DNA from 3 places in the Granulosicoccus antarcticus IMCC3135 genome. Region 3 is predicted to be linked to each of the others. Evidence: riboswitches for the same ligand, from Rfam matches in the RefSeq annotation. Region 3 holds a riboswitch; each other region holds the start of a gene.
The links. Region 3 has a riboswitch for cobalamin ahead of IMCC3135_RS05300 (hypothetical protein). Riboswitches for the same ligand answer to the same signal wherever they lie in the genome.
Positions count from the first base shown of each region.

Region 1: it holds a riboswitch for cobalamin, as region 3 does, so the genes downstream of both, cobG (precorrin-3B synthase) here and IMCC3135_RS05300 (hypothetical protein) in region 3, are expected to answer to the same signal.
Region 2: it holds a riboswitch for cobalamin, as region 3 does, so the genes downstream of both, cobO (cob(I)yrinic acid a,c-diamide adenosyltransferase) here and IMCC3135_RS05300 (hypothetical protein) in region 3, are expected to answer to the same signal.

Region 1 is NZ_CP018632.1:2,024,975-2,029,156, forward strand. Features, by position in the region: gene IMCC3135_RS08765 (ABC transporter permease) at 1-565, shown strand, start outside; gene IMCC3135_RS08770 (extracellular solute-binding protein) at 702-1,748, shown strand; cobalamin riboswitch at 2,019-2,258, shown strand; gene cobG (precorrin-3B synthase) at 2,483-3,667, shown strand; gene IMCC3135_RS08780 (precorrin-8X methylmutase) at 3,657-4,182, shown strand, end outside.
Region 2 is NZ_CP018632.1:1,968,963-1,973,144, forward strand. Features, by position in the region: gene tuf (elongation factor Tu) at 1-371, shown strand, start outside; gene rpsJ (30S ribosomal protein S10) at 378-692, shown strand; gene cbiB (adenosylcobinamide-phosphate synthase CbiB) at 797-1,735, shown strand; cobalamin riboswitch at 1,858-2,091, shown strand; gene cobO (cob(I)yrinic acid a,c-diamide adenosyltransferase) at 2,256-2,867, shown strand; gene IMCC3135_RS08475 (ABC transporter substrate-binding protein) at 2,880-3,914, shown strand; gene IMCC3135_RS08480 (FecCD family ABC transporter permease) at 3,911-4,182, shown strand, end outside.
Region 3 is NZ_CP018632.1:1,238,880-1,243,061, reverse strand. Features, by position in the region: gene IMCC3135_RS05310 (molybdopterin oxidoreductase family protein) at 1-383, opposite strand, end outside; gene IMCC3135_RS05305 (complex I NDUFA9 subunit family protein) at 603-1,550, shown strand; gene IMCC3135_RS05300 (hypothetical protein) at 1,663-1,974, opposite strand; cobalamin riboswitch at 2,080-2,300, opposite strand; gene IMCC3135_RS05295 (aminopeptidase) at 2,373-3,473, opposite strand; gene IMCC3135_RS05290 (multifunctional CCA addition/repair protein) at 3,521-4,182, shown strand, end outside.

The DNA of each region.
Region 1 (4,182 bases), 790 kb from region 3:
TGCAACTGTGGTTGCCACCCTTGCTGCACTGGCGACCACTCGTACACAGCCTTACCCCGGGCTGAGTTTCAAATATGCGCTCATCAATCAGCCGCTGATGGTCCCGGAGATTGTCACAGCCGTGTCTTTGCTGATCGTATTCTCTCGTATCAAGGTGTGGACCGGTTATTCGGGTATAGGCTTTCTGATGGCAGCACACACCGCTTTCTGCATTCCATTTGCCTACCTGCCAATTCGGGGGCGGTTACAAGGCATGGATCTGACTCTGGAGCAGGCTGCCGCCGACCTCTACGCAACGCCGTGGCGTGGTTTTTTGCATGTGACTCTACCTTTGTTACGGCCAGGCATCATTGCGGGCTTCATGCTCGCCTTCGTTATTTCACTGGATAATGTTGTCATCACCGAGTTTGTCAAATCAGGTGGTCAGGAGACACTGCCGACGTATATGCTCGGACAGCTACGCCGGGTTGTCACCCCTGAAATCAACGCTATTTCCACTATATTTCTTGCCTTTTCCGTAGTGATCGTGACAGGATTCTTTTTGTTAAGCCGGAAAAGAAATTGACAGAAGCGTGTTGTAAAACCGATGTGCTGGCAATGCTGCGCGTGAGCCAATTGAATGTTAAATGAGCGGGTCTGAATCAAATCCCTGACTTTGCCCGTTATCGTCAACGTTACCGATTCAACGACAGGAGACGTACATGTTTCGCCAACTATGCTCTACCGGCCCCGTCACGACTTTGATGGCGGCCTGCCTTTTGATGACAGGTCCAGCCCAGGCAGCAGGGGAATTGAACATATTCAACTGGGGCAATTACACCAGCCCCGAGTTGATCGAAAAGTTCGAGAAAACCTACGATGTAAAAGTCACCATTACAGACTACGATTCCAACGACACGGCGCTGGCGAAGGTACGTGCCGGTGGGCATGGGTTTGATATCGTCGTTCCCTCAGCACCGTATATGCATATCTGGATTGGTGAAGGTTTGCTGCTGGAGACACGGCCTGATCAAATGGAGAACTTCAAGAATATGGAAGATCGGTGGACCGGTGTGGATTGGGACGAAGGTCGTCACTATTCCGTGCCGTGGCAGTGGGGTTTGATTGGTACCGTTGTCGATACTTCTGTATATGACGGTGACATCAATACCTCTTCCATCTTTCTGGATCCACCTGAAGAGTTGATTGGCAAGGTCAATGTGGCGCCAGAAATGACGGACGTCATGTACAGCGCTATCAAGTATCTGGGTGGAGAGTGGTGTACTGATGACAAGGAGTTTCTGCGCACTGTTCGCGACAAGCTTGTAGAAGCCAAAACCAAGTGGATTGCCATGGACTACGGCACCATTGAGAAATTTGCCAGCCGCGATTACGCCGCCGCTTTTTACTGGAATGGCGCCGCTATGCGTGCTCGTGAAAAGAACCCGGATGTACGCTTCGGTTTTCCTAAAGAAGGTTTTGCCTATTTCATGGATAGCGCAGCCGTACTTGTGGATGCAAAGAATCCTGGTAATGCAAAACTGTTTCAGAACTTCATCATGGATCCGGAGAATGCCGCCATGATTTCCAACTTTGCCAAATACGCCAACGGCATCAAGGGGTCGGACGAATATCTGTCCGAAGAGCTGAAAACCGCTCCAGAATTGAGCGTGCCACCAGAGCTTGAAGCATCCGGTGCATTCCTGGCGGTGTGCCCGGTAGAAGTGAATGATCTGTATGCACGGATCTGGACGGATATCAGCAAGTAGGGAATTGCGGATACTGTCAGTCTCAGCATCTGTTTGATCATGAAAACAACGGGCAAGACGCGCAAACAATCGTCTTGCCCGGTTTGCTTCTGGAATTTCAGCTGAGTGCAACTTGATGGCTAGTTGATGGCTAGAGTGCGCCAACCTTCATGATTTGCGTCAAATCAACCTTTTGCACCATCTTGCTAGAGGGCTGCGGCGTCTCCACTAAACCGGGGGCGAGTTTGATCGCTTGGTGCACTCCCCATTGACCCAGCGGCGAGAGGGTGATAACTTCCATCGCGTTCGGGTTCTGTGGCCACATGTGGGTCATGGTGAAATGGGAAACCGGTGACGCCAATATTGTCAGCATTGAGTGCTGATCGTACTGGTTATTCCGGTGCAGCCCCCGCTGCTGTAAGCCTGACGGGTTTGTCGTGCACCACTGAGAGCTATCAATCACGCTCTTGGGAAGGTGACAATGCCCGGATGAAGGTGAGCCAGAAGACCTGCCCGACAACAGTGTTCAGTTATTGCTCCGGGGTGAGGGCAGGGCCGATTGTGCAGATCAGTGCGTTCAATGGTTCGCGATTTTGGCGGTGCAAGACTGCCAGATGAGTTCCGGGTAAGCACAGGGCTTTGCTGGCAATGCTTCGTACAGGCAAGAAACCTGCGATCCTGACGTCAGTACTGCAATAACAATCCGTCATACGTTATCCCCGGCTTCTTTGGTATTCATCAGTTGGAGCTTTCGAATGGATGCGTCGAACAAGCCGCTAATTCACGGAGCCTGTCCTGGCGCACTGCAGCCAATGGCGGCGGCTGATGGATTGATTGTGCGCATTCGCCCGCCGTATGCTCGTTTGAGTCAGCCACAAGCTATCGCGCTAGGCGAACTGGCACAAGAATACGGGATTGGCCAGATCAGTCTGACATCACGTGCCAATCTTCAAATGCGTGGTATCAGGGCAAGTGAGCACGCAGCGCTGATCAAATCCCTGATGAAGCTCGACCTTGTTGATGTCAGTATTGATTCTGAGCGACGTCGCAATCTGGTCTTCACCCCATTCTGGATTGATGGAGACGTAAGTCATCAGGTTGGCGCTCGACTGATACAAGCACTGGATAAGCCGGGTGCGCCAACGTTGCCGGCCAAGTTCGGTTTTGCGGTGGACTGTGGGGCAACGCCAGTGCTAACTGGAACATCAGCTGACATTCGCATTCAGCATTCAGCTGATGGGGAGCTGATGTGCCTTGCCGATGGTATGGGCTCGGGGGCACGAGTCAGTATTGCTACCGCTGCCGATACAGCGATGAGGCTGGCTCACTGGTTTCTGGATCATGAAGGTGCGCCGCAAGGCCGCGGTCGCATGGCTTCGTTTCTGGCCAGCGGCGCTACGCTACCCGCTGAGTTCCATGAAGTGCTCGCAGCCCCTGGTCTTGCTTGCCGCCCGGAACCTGGAAAGCATGCTCAGGGCTGGCTAGTGGCACCAGAGTTCGGCCTCCTGAAGAGCGAGGATCTTTACACCCTGGCTCCGCTGGGCAATTTGCGCCTGACACCCTGGCGAATGATCTTGATAGAGGGAGTGGGCGACGGTGCGGCCGCAGGTGTTGGCTTGCGTGCTGGTGACCCGCGTTTGAATGTCTTTGCCTGCACCGGCGCGCCAGGTTGTGCACAGGCCCATTCATCTACCCTGGGTATCGCCAGATCGTTGGCTGCGCAGCTTGCCCATGGTGAACGGCTGCATGTTGCAGGCTGCATCAAAGGCTGTGCACACCCGTCATCAGCGGCGATTACGCTGGTGGCAACAGCGCCTGACGAATACAAGTTGATTCGTAATGGCAAAGCCTGCGATCAGCCAGTGCGCGTTGGTTTGCGCGCAGAACAGATTACCTCCACCCCTGAATATCTACTGGATTTCCCTGAAAATGGTGCATAGTTACCAAACCAATGGCGCTGCCATCTACACGAAGAGCTTCGCCATTATTCGCAGCGAAGCGCAACTGTCCAGATTCAGTGCGGATGAAGAGCCGGTGGCTGTTCGCATGATTCACGCGGCCGGGCTTGTTGGACTTGAGCGTGATATAGAATTCTCACCGGGTCTGGTAAACGCTGCACGTGGTGCACTGCAAGCAGGCGCGCCCATACTGTGTGATGCCCGCATGATTTCAGAGGGCATTACCCGTGCTCGCCTACCCGCGGACAATGCCGTTATCTGCACCTTGCATGATCCGGCCGTACTGGAACTTGCCAGAGTACAATCCAACACACGTTCGGCAGCCGCTCTGGAGCTGTGGCGAGAGCATCTACAGGGAGCTGTCGTTGCCATCGGTAATGCACCTACTGCGCTATTTCATTTACTGAACATGCTCCAGGATCCAAGCTGCCCTCGGCCTGCCGCTATCATTGGTTGCCCGGTGGGTTTTGTCGGTGCCGTTGAATCCAAGCTGGCTC
Region 2 (4,182 bases), 730 kb from region 3:
GCGACAACGTAGGTATCTTGCTGCGTGGTACCAAGCGTGAAGATATCGAGCGTGGACAAGTACTGTGCAAGCCGAAGACAATCAACCCTCACAAGAAGTTCGAGGCAGAAATCTACGTACTGGGCAAGGATGAAGGCGGCCGTCATACGCCATTCTTCAACAACTACCGACCACAGTTCTACTTCCGTACAACGGATGTAACAGGTGCGGTTGAATTGCCAGAAGGTACTGAGATGGTAATGCCGGGTGACAACGTGAAAATCGTTGTTGAACTGATCAACCCGATTGCGATGGAAGACGGTTTGCGTTTTGCGATTCGTGAAGGTGGCCGTACCGTTGGTGCCGGCGTTGTTGCGAAGATAATCGAGTAATACATTATGGCAGCCAGTCAAACAATCCGAATTCGTCTGAAAGCATTCGATCACCGTCTGATCGACCGTTCTGCGAAAGAAATTCTTGAAACCGCCAAGCGTACTGGTGCCCGTGTTCTGGGTCCAATTCCTTTGCCTACCAAGAAAGAACGCTTCACTATCCTGGTTTCTCCGCACGTCAACAAAGACGCGCGCGACCAGTACGAGCTGCGTACTCACAAGCGTCTGATGGATATTGTTGATCCAACAGAAAAAACGGTAGATGCTCTGATGAAGTTGGATCTGGCCGCTGGTGTTGACGTTCAGATCAAGTTGGCTTAATAGCTAGATCTGTTTGTTCGACATTTCCTTTAAAGGCTCGCTTCGGCGGGCCTTTTCTGGTTTTGGGAATTGATGAATGTCGATACAACCGGAGATTTGACGGCATGTTGATGCTGATGGCCATGGTGGCCGAATTGTGTCTGGGTTGGCCCCCATCGCTATTTGCCGCTATTCGGCACCCTGTAGTCTGGATTGGCTGGATGATTAACCGGCTGGAACGACTCCTGAATCGAGAGGGATCATTGCCTCTTGCGCGCCAGTTGCTGGGTATGTTGACAGCGTTGCTGGTTGTCATCGTCACCACCCTGGTAGCGCTGTTGTTGGTCTGGTTACTGCCAGATACCCTTGCAGGGTTCATGCTGGAGGCACTGATTGCCTCAAGCTTGTTGGCCACCCGCAGTCTCTATGCTCATGTAGCGGCGGTCAGCCGTCCGTTATTACGTGCCGATGTGAGTGAGGCGCGCTCAGCGCTCAGTCTGATCGTTGGCCGAAGGACAGCAGATTTGCAAGAGTCGGGTATCGCTGGTGCCGCTTTGGAGAGCCTGGCGGAGAACGCCTCCGATGGTGTTGTAGCACCGTTGTTCTGGGGTGTCCTGTTTGGCTTGCCCGGGTTGGCCGCGTACAAGGCAATAAACACTCTGGATTCAATGATCGGTCATAAATCCACTCGGTATCTGGATTTTGGGCGTTTCTCCGCCAAACTGGATGATGTCGTCAACTGGTTGCCTGCCAGGCTGAGTGCATTGCTGATCTGGTTGGCAGGAGGGAGGGTCTGCTCCTTTCGTTCTCTGGCGATGCAGGCTCGACATCATCGCTCACCCAATGCCGGCTGGCCCGAATCTGCCATGGCCTTTGCACTGAAGATCAAGCTTTCAGGTCCGAGGGTCTATGAGGAAGGCATCAGTGAAGAGCCCTGGTTGAATGCCGAAGGTGCTAGCCCCGGTGCCCCCGAGTTGCACCAAGGACTGCTGGTCTATGCCTATGCGATGGTGTGGATGTTGGTACTACTGGTATTGCTTGCATGGCTTGATCTGGGTTATTGAGACACTGTACGGCTGGCACTGCTTGGTCGGGAGTAATACGTTTCAAACTGATTCTCGTTTTAATCGAATAACCATTGCCCGCCCGGTCATCAAAACCTGATTGACGTCTTGCAGAATGCGTGCAACCATGCTCGCGTTCGGGTTCTCTGGCATACGCTTGTGTGTCAGGGTGAAATGGGAAGTCCGGTGACGATCGATGCAATATATCGTTCAATTCCGGCGCAGCCCCCGCTGCTGTAAACCTGACGGATACGTCAGTTGCCACTGAGTGTTTGGCCTTGGAGCAAACCACTTGGGAAGGCGACGTTATCCGGTAGAAGGTAAGCCAGAAGACCTGCCTGACAATCGAAGTACTTGGTATTTGCTCCGGGGTGTGAGCGCGGCCGACGATACAGTTCAGGTAGTGGAGTGATTGATTGACTGGTACCTGAAGGTGTCAGTGGCTCCAGCGAAATAGCCTGTATTCTCTATCTGTCTGCGAAATCCCCGGACCTCGACGATGCGTCAATGGGAATCGGAAATGGAAGAGCAAGATAAACAGAAACACAGCGAACGCATGCAGCGCAAGAAAGCTGTTGTGGATGCGGGCATCGAAAAAGCCCAGATTGAACGCGGTATCGTCATTCTGATTACCGGTAACGGCAAGGGTAAGACCACCTCTGGTTTCGGCACCGTCTATCGGGCATTGGGCCACGGGCATCAGTGTGGTGTCGTGCAGTTCATCAAGGGCACGCAGTCTACTGGTGAGGTCACTTTTTTGCAGCAATGCATGGGACTTGCCACTGTGCAGTACCACGCCATGGCAACGGGTTTTACCTGGAACACACAGAACTGGGATGCCGATAAAGCGGCGGCCGATGAGGCCTGGTCTCATGCCAGGCGTCTGCTGCAAGATGAGTCTGTGCAACTGGTGTTGCTCGATGAGCTGACCTATATGCTCAAGTACAAATTTCTGGATATGGAGGATGTGCTCTCGACCATCCGCGCTCGACCGGAAGGTCAGACGGTGATTATCACTGGTCGCGCCGCTCGGCCGGAACTACATGAAATAGCAGACACAATCAGCGAGATCGCAGATCGCAAACATGCCTACAAAGCCGGTGTAAAAGCTCAGCCAGGTATCGATTTCTGAGGAGAGGGCAGGATGATGAATGCTCACGATACTGCGCCCGAAGCACTCGTTCATCGAGGTGCTTGCGTGGCTGAGTGTGTGACATTTGTCAGTTGTTGGACGACTGGAATAGCACCACTTGCGTTAGTGCTCACACTCGGATTGCATGCTACGGCGACGGCAGGGTCACTATCGTCGGCTTCGTCGACGACGGAATCAATGCTGCAAGCACCTGGCCGTGATGCGACCGTGATAAAGCCAGCCTTGCTCAGTGAGCAGCGCCTGCCCAGAGTCATGTCTACCAATCTGTGTGCCGATATGCTGTTGCTGGGGTTGGCTGATGCATCGCAGATCGTCTCGCTCTCATACCAGTCGCAAGACCCGAAACGCTCCTCGCAGGCCTCATTAGCCAGAAATTTTGCCAGTAATCAGGCCAGTGCCGAGGAGGTGATTGCCAGTCAACCGGATATCGTTCTGGCGTCCCGGCGCTGGCAGGCACAACATCAGGTGCGTTTGTTCGAACGCTTTGGTATCAATATTATCAACGTGCCGTACCCGAAAGACTGGGCGAGTATTTTTGACAGTCTGGAGCAGATCGGTGAGGCTATTGGTCGTGGTGCCAGAGCGGCTGAACTGATCGCTGATACACAACGTCGCTTACAACAGGTGGAAGCATCGTCTGCGGCTCGAAGTGCACTCTACCTGAGAGGTAATGGTGGGACGGCCGCATCAGGTACCTTTATAGATGCCTTGTTCCAGGCACTTGCCGTGAGCAACAAGGCTAGCGAATACGGCGTGACAGGCTGGGGTCGGGTATCTCTCGAGTCGATCGTGCTTGATCCCCCCGATGCATTCATGCTCAGTCGTACCGAACACGACACATCACTTGCTCGATCTGGTGTGATTCGACATCCATTGTTGCGTGACTTGCTGTTCAGCAAGCCGGTGTTGTCACTCAGCAATCTGGATGCGGGGTGTAGTGACTGGCGGCAGGTGGAAACCGTGGAGAAGCTGGCTGGCGAGCTGAGCTCGCAGTCTGGTATCCCGGCTCAAGGGGCTCAGCCATGACGGTGGGGCGTGACGTTCTATTGAATAGCACCCTGTTGCTGACACTACTTGTGTTGACAGTGTGGTCTCTGACCATCGGACCATTGCCATTGTCCGTAGCTGATGTGATGTCAGCCCTGTTCAGCACGGCTTCGTCCACCTCTGTGGATGATTTGTTGTCAGAAACAGACCTGCAAACCCGATATCACATCATCGTGACAGAGATACGCCTGCCCCGGGCTTTGCTCGCGGTGCTGGTGGGCAGCTCACTGGGCATGTCCGGAGCTGC
Region 3 (4,182 bases):
GTCAAGGCCTGCATCTGGTCACGCCCGGTGAAGAACGCCAGACGCTTGGGGTCATGTGCACGGATCTTGCGCAGCCGTTCCGTCAACAATGTCAAAGCCTTGTCCCAGGAAATCGGCTCAAACTCGCCATCCCCGCGCTCGGTGCCAGCCTTTCTGACCAGCGGCTGCGTCAGCTTGGCAGGCGACTTCTGCTTCATGATGCCGGCATTACCTTTGGCACACAGCACACCCTTGTTGACCGGGTGTTTGGGATTACCCTGGATAAAACGAATCTCTTCGCCCTCCATGGTCACCTTGATACCACACCGGCACGCGCACATATAGCAGGTAGTCATCTTGACTGTCTGCTCGGCGTGGTTTTCGAATTCCGGAAGTACTGACATAGGCAATGAGCTTTAGCAGGGATGCACTGATGGCGTCTACTATGGCGAGAACTCGACACAGACGCCACCCAGAAAAATCTTGCGGGTCCATAAATTATACCGTCACCACAGTGCTGTAATCGCATGCCGGCGGTAAAGCTGCCGCTACCTTATCTTTTAAGGCAAAATATACGAGTTGCCTTCACCCTAGAATTGTCAAATCAGGAGTTCCTAATTCACATGAGCAATCGTCGCATTACCTTGTTGGGTGGATCAGGCTTTGTCGGCTCTCAGCTGACCTATCGCCTGGCGCAGACCTATGATGAAGTGGTGGTATTGACGCGCCGTGCACAACATGTCAGATCACTTCGCACGCTGTCAAATGTGCATGTTCGAGAGGTTAATGTTCACGATGCAGCCGCGCTGAATGAGGCAATTGCAGGCTCCACCGCCGTTATCAATCTGATTGGCATTCTCAATGAAGGCGGCAACAAATCAAAAAACAGTTTTGCAAGTGCACACTCAGGTTTGACAGAAAAAGTACTCGCAGCCTGCGCAGCAGCTGGCGTACAGCGCTATCTGCACATGGGCGCCCTGAACGCCGATGCGGAAAACGGCAGCAGCGAATACCTGCGGACCAAAGGACAGGCCGAAGAGCTGGTACGCAACAGCCAGAGTAGTGTTGATTGGACTATCTTTCAGCCTTCCATCATCTTTGGTGAGCACGATGCCTTCTTCAACAGATTCGCAGGCTTGCTACGAGCCCTACCCATCTTTCCGCTGGCAGTCCCGGATGCAAAGATGGCCCCTGTCTTCGTCGGCGACGTCTGCCAGGTGATGATCGATTCCATTGATGACCCTGCGGCTATCAGCTCTACCATCAAACTGTGTGGCCCGAAAGACTACACCTTGCGCGAACTGGTGCAATACACTGCGGATACGGCCGGCCTGTCCCGCACCATCATCGGCCTGCCTGACTGGGCATCCAGAATGCAAGCCAGAGTCATGGAATATGTTCCTGGCAAACCGTTCAGCCGTGACAATTACCAGAGCCTGCAAACGCCTAGCGTCTGTGGTGACAACTGCCCTCGCCAGCCAACTTCACTCGATGCTGTGGTACCGCGCTATATAGGTACCAAAGACTGGACCGGGCTACTGCAAAAGCGCCGCGCCGCCGCTCGACGCTGAGACTCAACGGCCCCGGGCTGTGTTCTGGCACGGGGCAAGTTCAAACTTCTGCAGCACCAGAGTTCAGTCTATTGCTGAACGACGCCCCCTCCCTGGGGGGGGCGCGCAATGATTAATGCAATGTTCGTCGTCGTGGAGCGCCTGTACGTCGGTTAATACGGGAATTCTTTCGCCCCGATCGCTCCTCCGAACCAGTCGTATTGAGTGCAGCTTCCAGCAAAAGATCGCAAAAAACACTGATGGCCGGTACTGACAACTTCAGTGGTGCTGCCCGTTCATGCGCCAGCTCCGCCTGCTGAGTGAAATCGCCTTCATCCGGCACCGAAACCAGCCACTCAAGAAATCCCATGCGTCCAAGCACAAGGGCATCCTCTCGTGACTCCAGCGGCTCTGTCAGTCTTAGCAGGATATTGTCCAGACTCATGATGCACTCCGTAGAGAAGGTGGTTCTTGCACCAGGCAAAACCGGATAAGTCGTTGGACACATACTTTCATTACAGTGCTCCTGCCCGGGGTCACCCCGCCCGGATTGAGTTTGCTTGTGATGGCAGGTCTCCTGACTCACGGTTCACCGCTACTTCGCCTTTCCCGAGATATTACCCAGTGGGATTGTTCGAAACAGCTTACCGTTTACAGTTGCGGGGGCAGTCATGGGTTTGAACGGAATCGATTCTGACAACGATCGCACCATGTTCCCTTTTCATCCCGAGCCGCCGAAGCGACTCAAGAACCATCACGATTCAAGGGCGTAACACAAAGAAACCCTCAGTCACATTATTGGAATTGAGCTGGCCAGTGTCAAGCGCCAACTAACCCCCTCCTCTATTGAGCCTGATCAAGCTCCAGATAGGTTTCAATTCGCTTCTGCCGCTCTGCATGATCCAGATCTTCCATGCTCTTTGCCAGTGCATAAAAAACGGTTAGATCCTGACCCGCCTCGTCATACATAGCATTGAAAGCTGGCACATTACGCCGATAGGTAGACACCGCCACCAGCCGGGCGTTGTTGAGCTCCCGCTTGAACCAGTTGTCGTAACCCGCATACCCATCCCAGGATTGTTTCAAGGACTCATAGCTCACCCGCATATCATCGAACACGGCCTTTTTAGCCTCGCGCATGGATTGCTCAGGCAGCTCCCGAGCGTACAAAGTCAGCAACTCATCACGCGTCTGCTTGAGCAAAACCAGAAAGTCTTCAACACGGGTTTGAGAGCTATCGTAGGTGGCGATACGATCAACCTCGCCGCGTTGCTCAAGCCAGGCACGCACTCCCAGCTGCTCCACGAACGTTGCAAAGGCTTCATTGAAGTTACTGTCATCCTTGATATAGAGCACCTGATGAGCCAGCTCATGGAACAAGGTGCCCACATAGCGCACATCGCTACCACGCAGCATCGTATCCAGCACTGGATCATCGAACCAGCCAAGCGTCGAATAGGCCGAAGCACCACCGACTGAAACATCATAGGTTTCCAGCGCCAGTTCGGCGGCATACTCATCAGCATCGGCACGATCAAAATAGCCACGATAACTGACACAGCCTGCGACCGGAAAACACCAGGTTCTGGCTTTCAGGGAGAACTCTTCCGCTGCCACCACGTTCCACGTCACCGCGTCGCGCCCGGTTTCCACATACGTGTTGTAGCTATCATTGTCAGGCAGCAGCAAGTACTCACTGGCAAATTGTCGGGCATCCATCAGCGTTTGCAGCTTCTGACGCAGCTCAGGGTTGGTTTCAGGATCGCTCAGCAGCTTGTCGATCGGCTGCCGTGCACGCATCAGCTTGAAATGCCCACCCACCGCCTGCGAGTAGTATCCGATGGTTCCACAACCGCTGAGCGATACCAACACAGCACCCAGTACACAGATACGTACGAACGGTTTCCAGGGTAAAGCGCATGTTGATCGGCGTTCTTTTATCATTGTCAGTGTAACATTCAGGATATGCGCCAAATCAGACAAAAAGCCTTATGAAGCACTATCTGGTAGGTGGCGCCGTTCGTGATCAATTACTCGGCATACCGGTCATCGATCACGACTGGGTAGTGGTTGGCAGCACGCCCGACGACATGCTCAAAGCCGGATTCAAATCAGTGGGCAAAGACTTCCCGGTTTTTTTGCACCCGGACAGCCATGAAGAATACGCACTGGCAAGAGTAGAACGCAAGACAGGACCTGGCTACCACGGCTTTGAATTTTCAACTGATGCCAGCGTGACGCTGGAAGAGGATCTGAGCCGTCGAGACCTGACCATCAATGCGATCGCGCAACGCAAGAACGGTGAACTGGTTGACCCGTTCAATGGCAAGGCCGATATCGAAAACCGCGTTCTGCGCCATGTATCAAAGGCCTTCGTCGAAGATCCGGTGCGCATTCTACGCATTGCAAAGTTCATGGCACGCTTCAGCCATCTGGGATTCACGATAGCGGATGAGACGCTGGAATTGATGCGCCATATGGTCGATGCAGGCGAAGTCGACAACCTGGTGCCTGAACGCATCTGGCAAGAGATGCAGGGTGCGCTACTGGCCAGAACCCCGGGAGCCTTCTTCCAGGCCTTGCGCGCATGCGGCGCGCTGGCAGTGATTCTGCCCGAGGTAGACGCCTTGTTCGGCGTGCCTCAGCCAGCCAA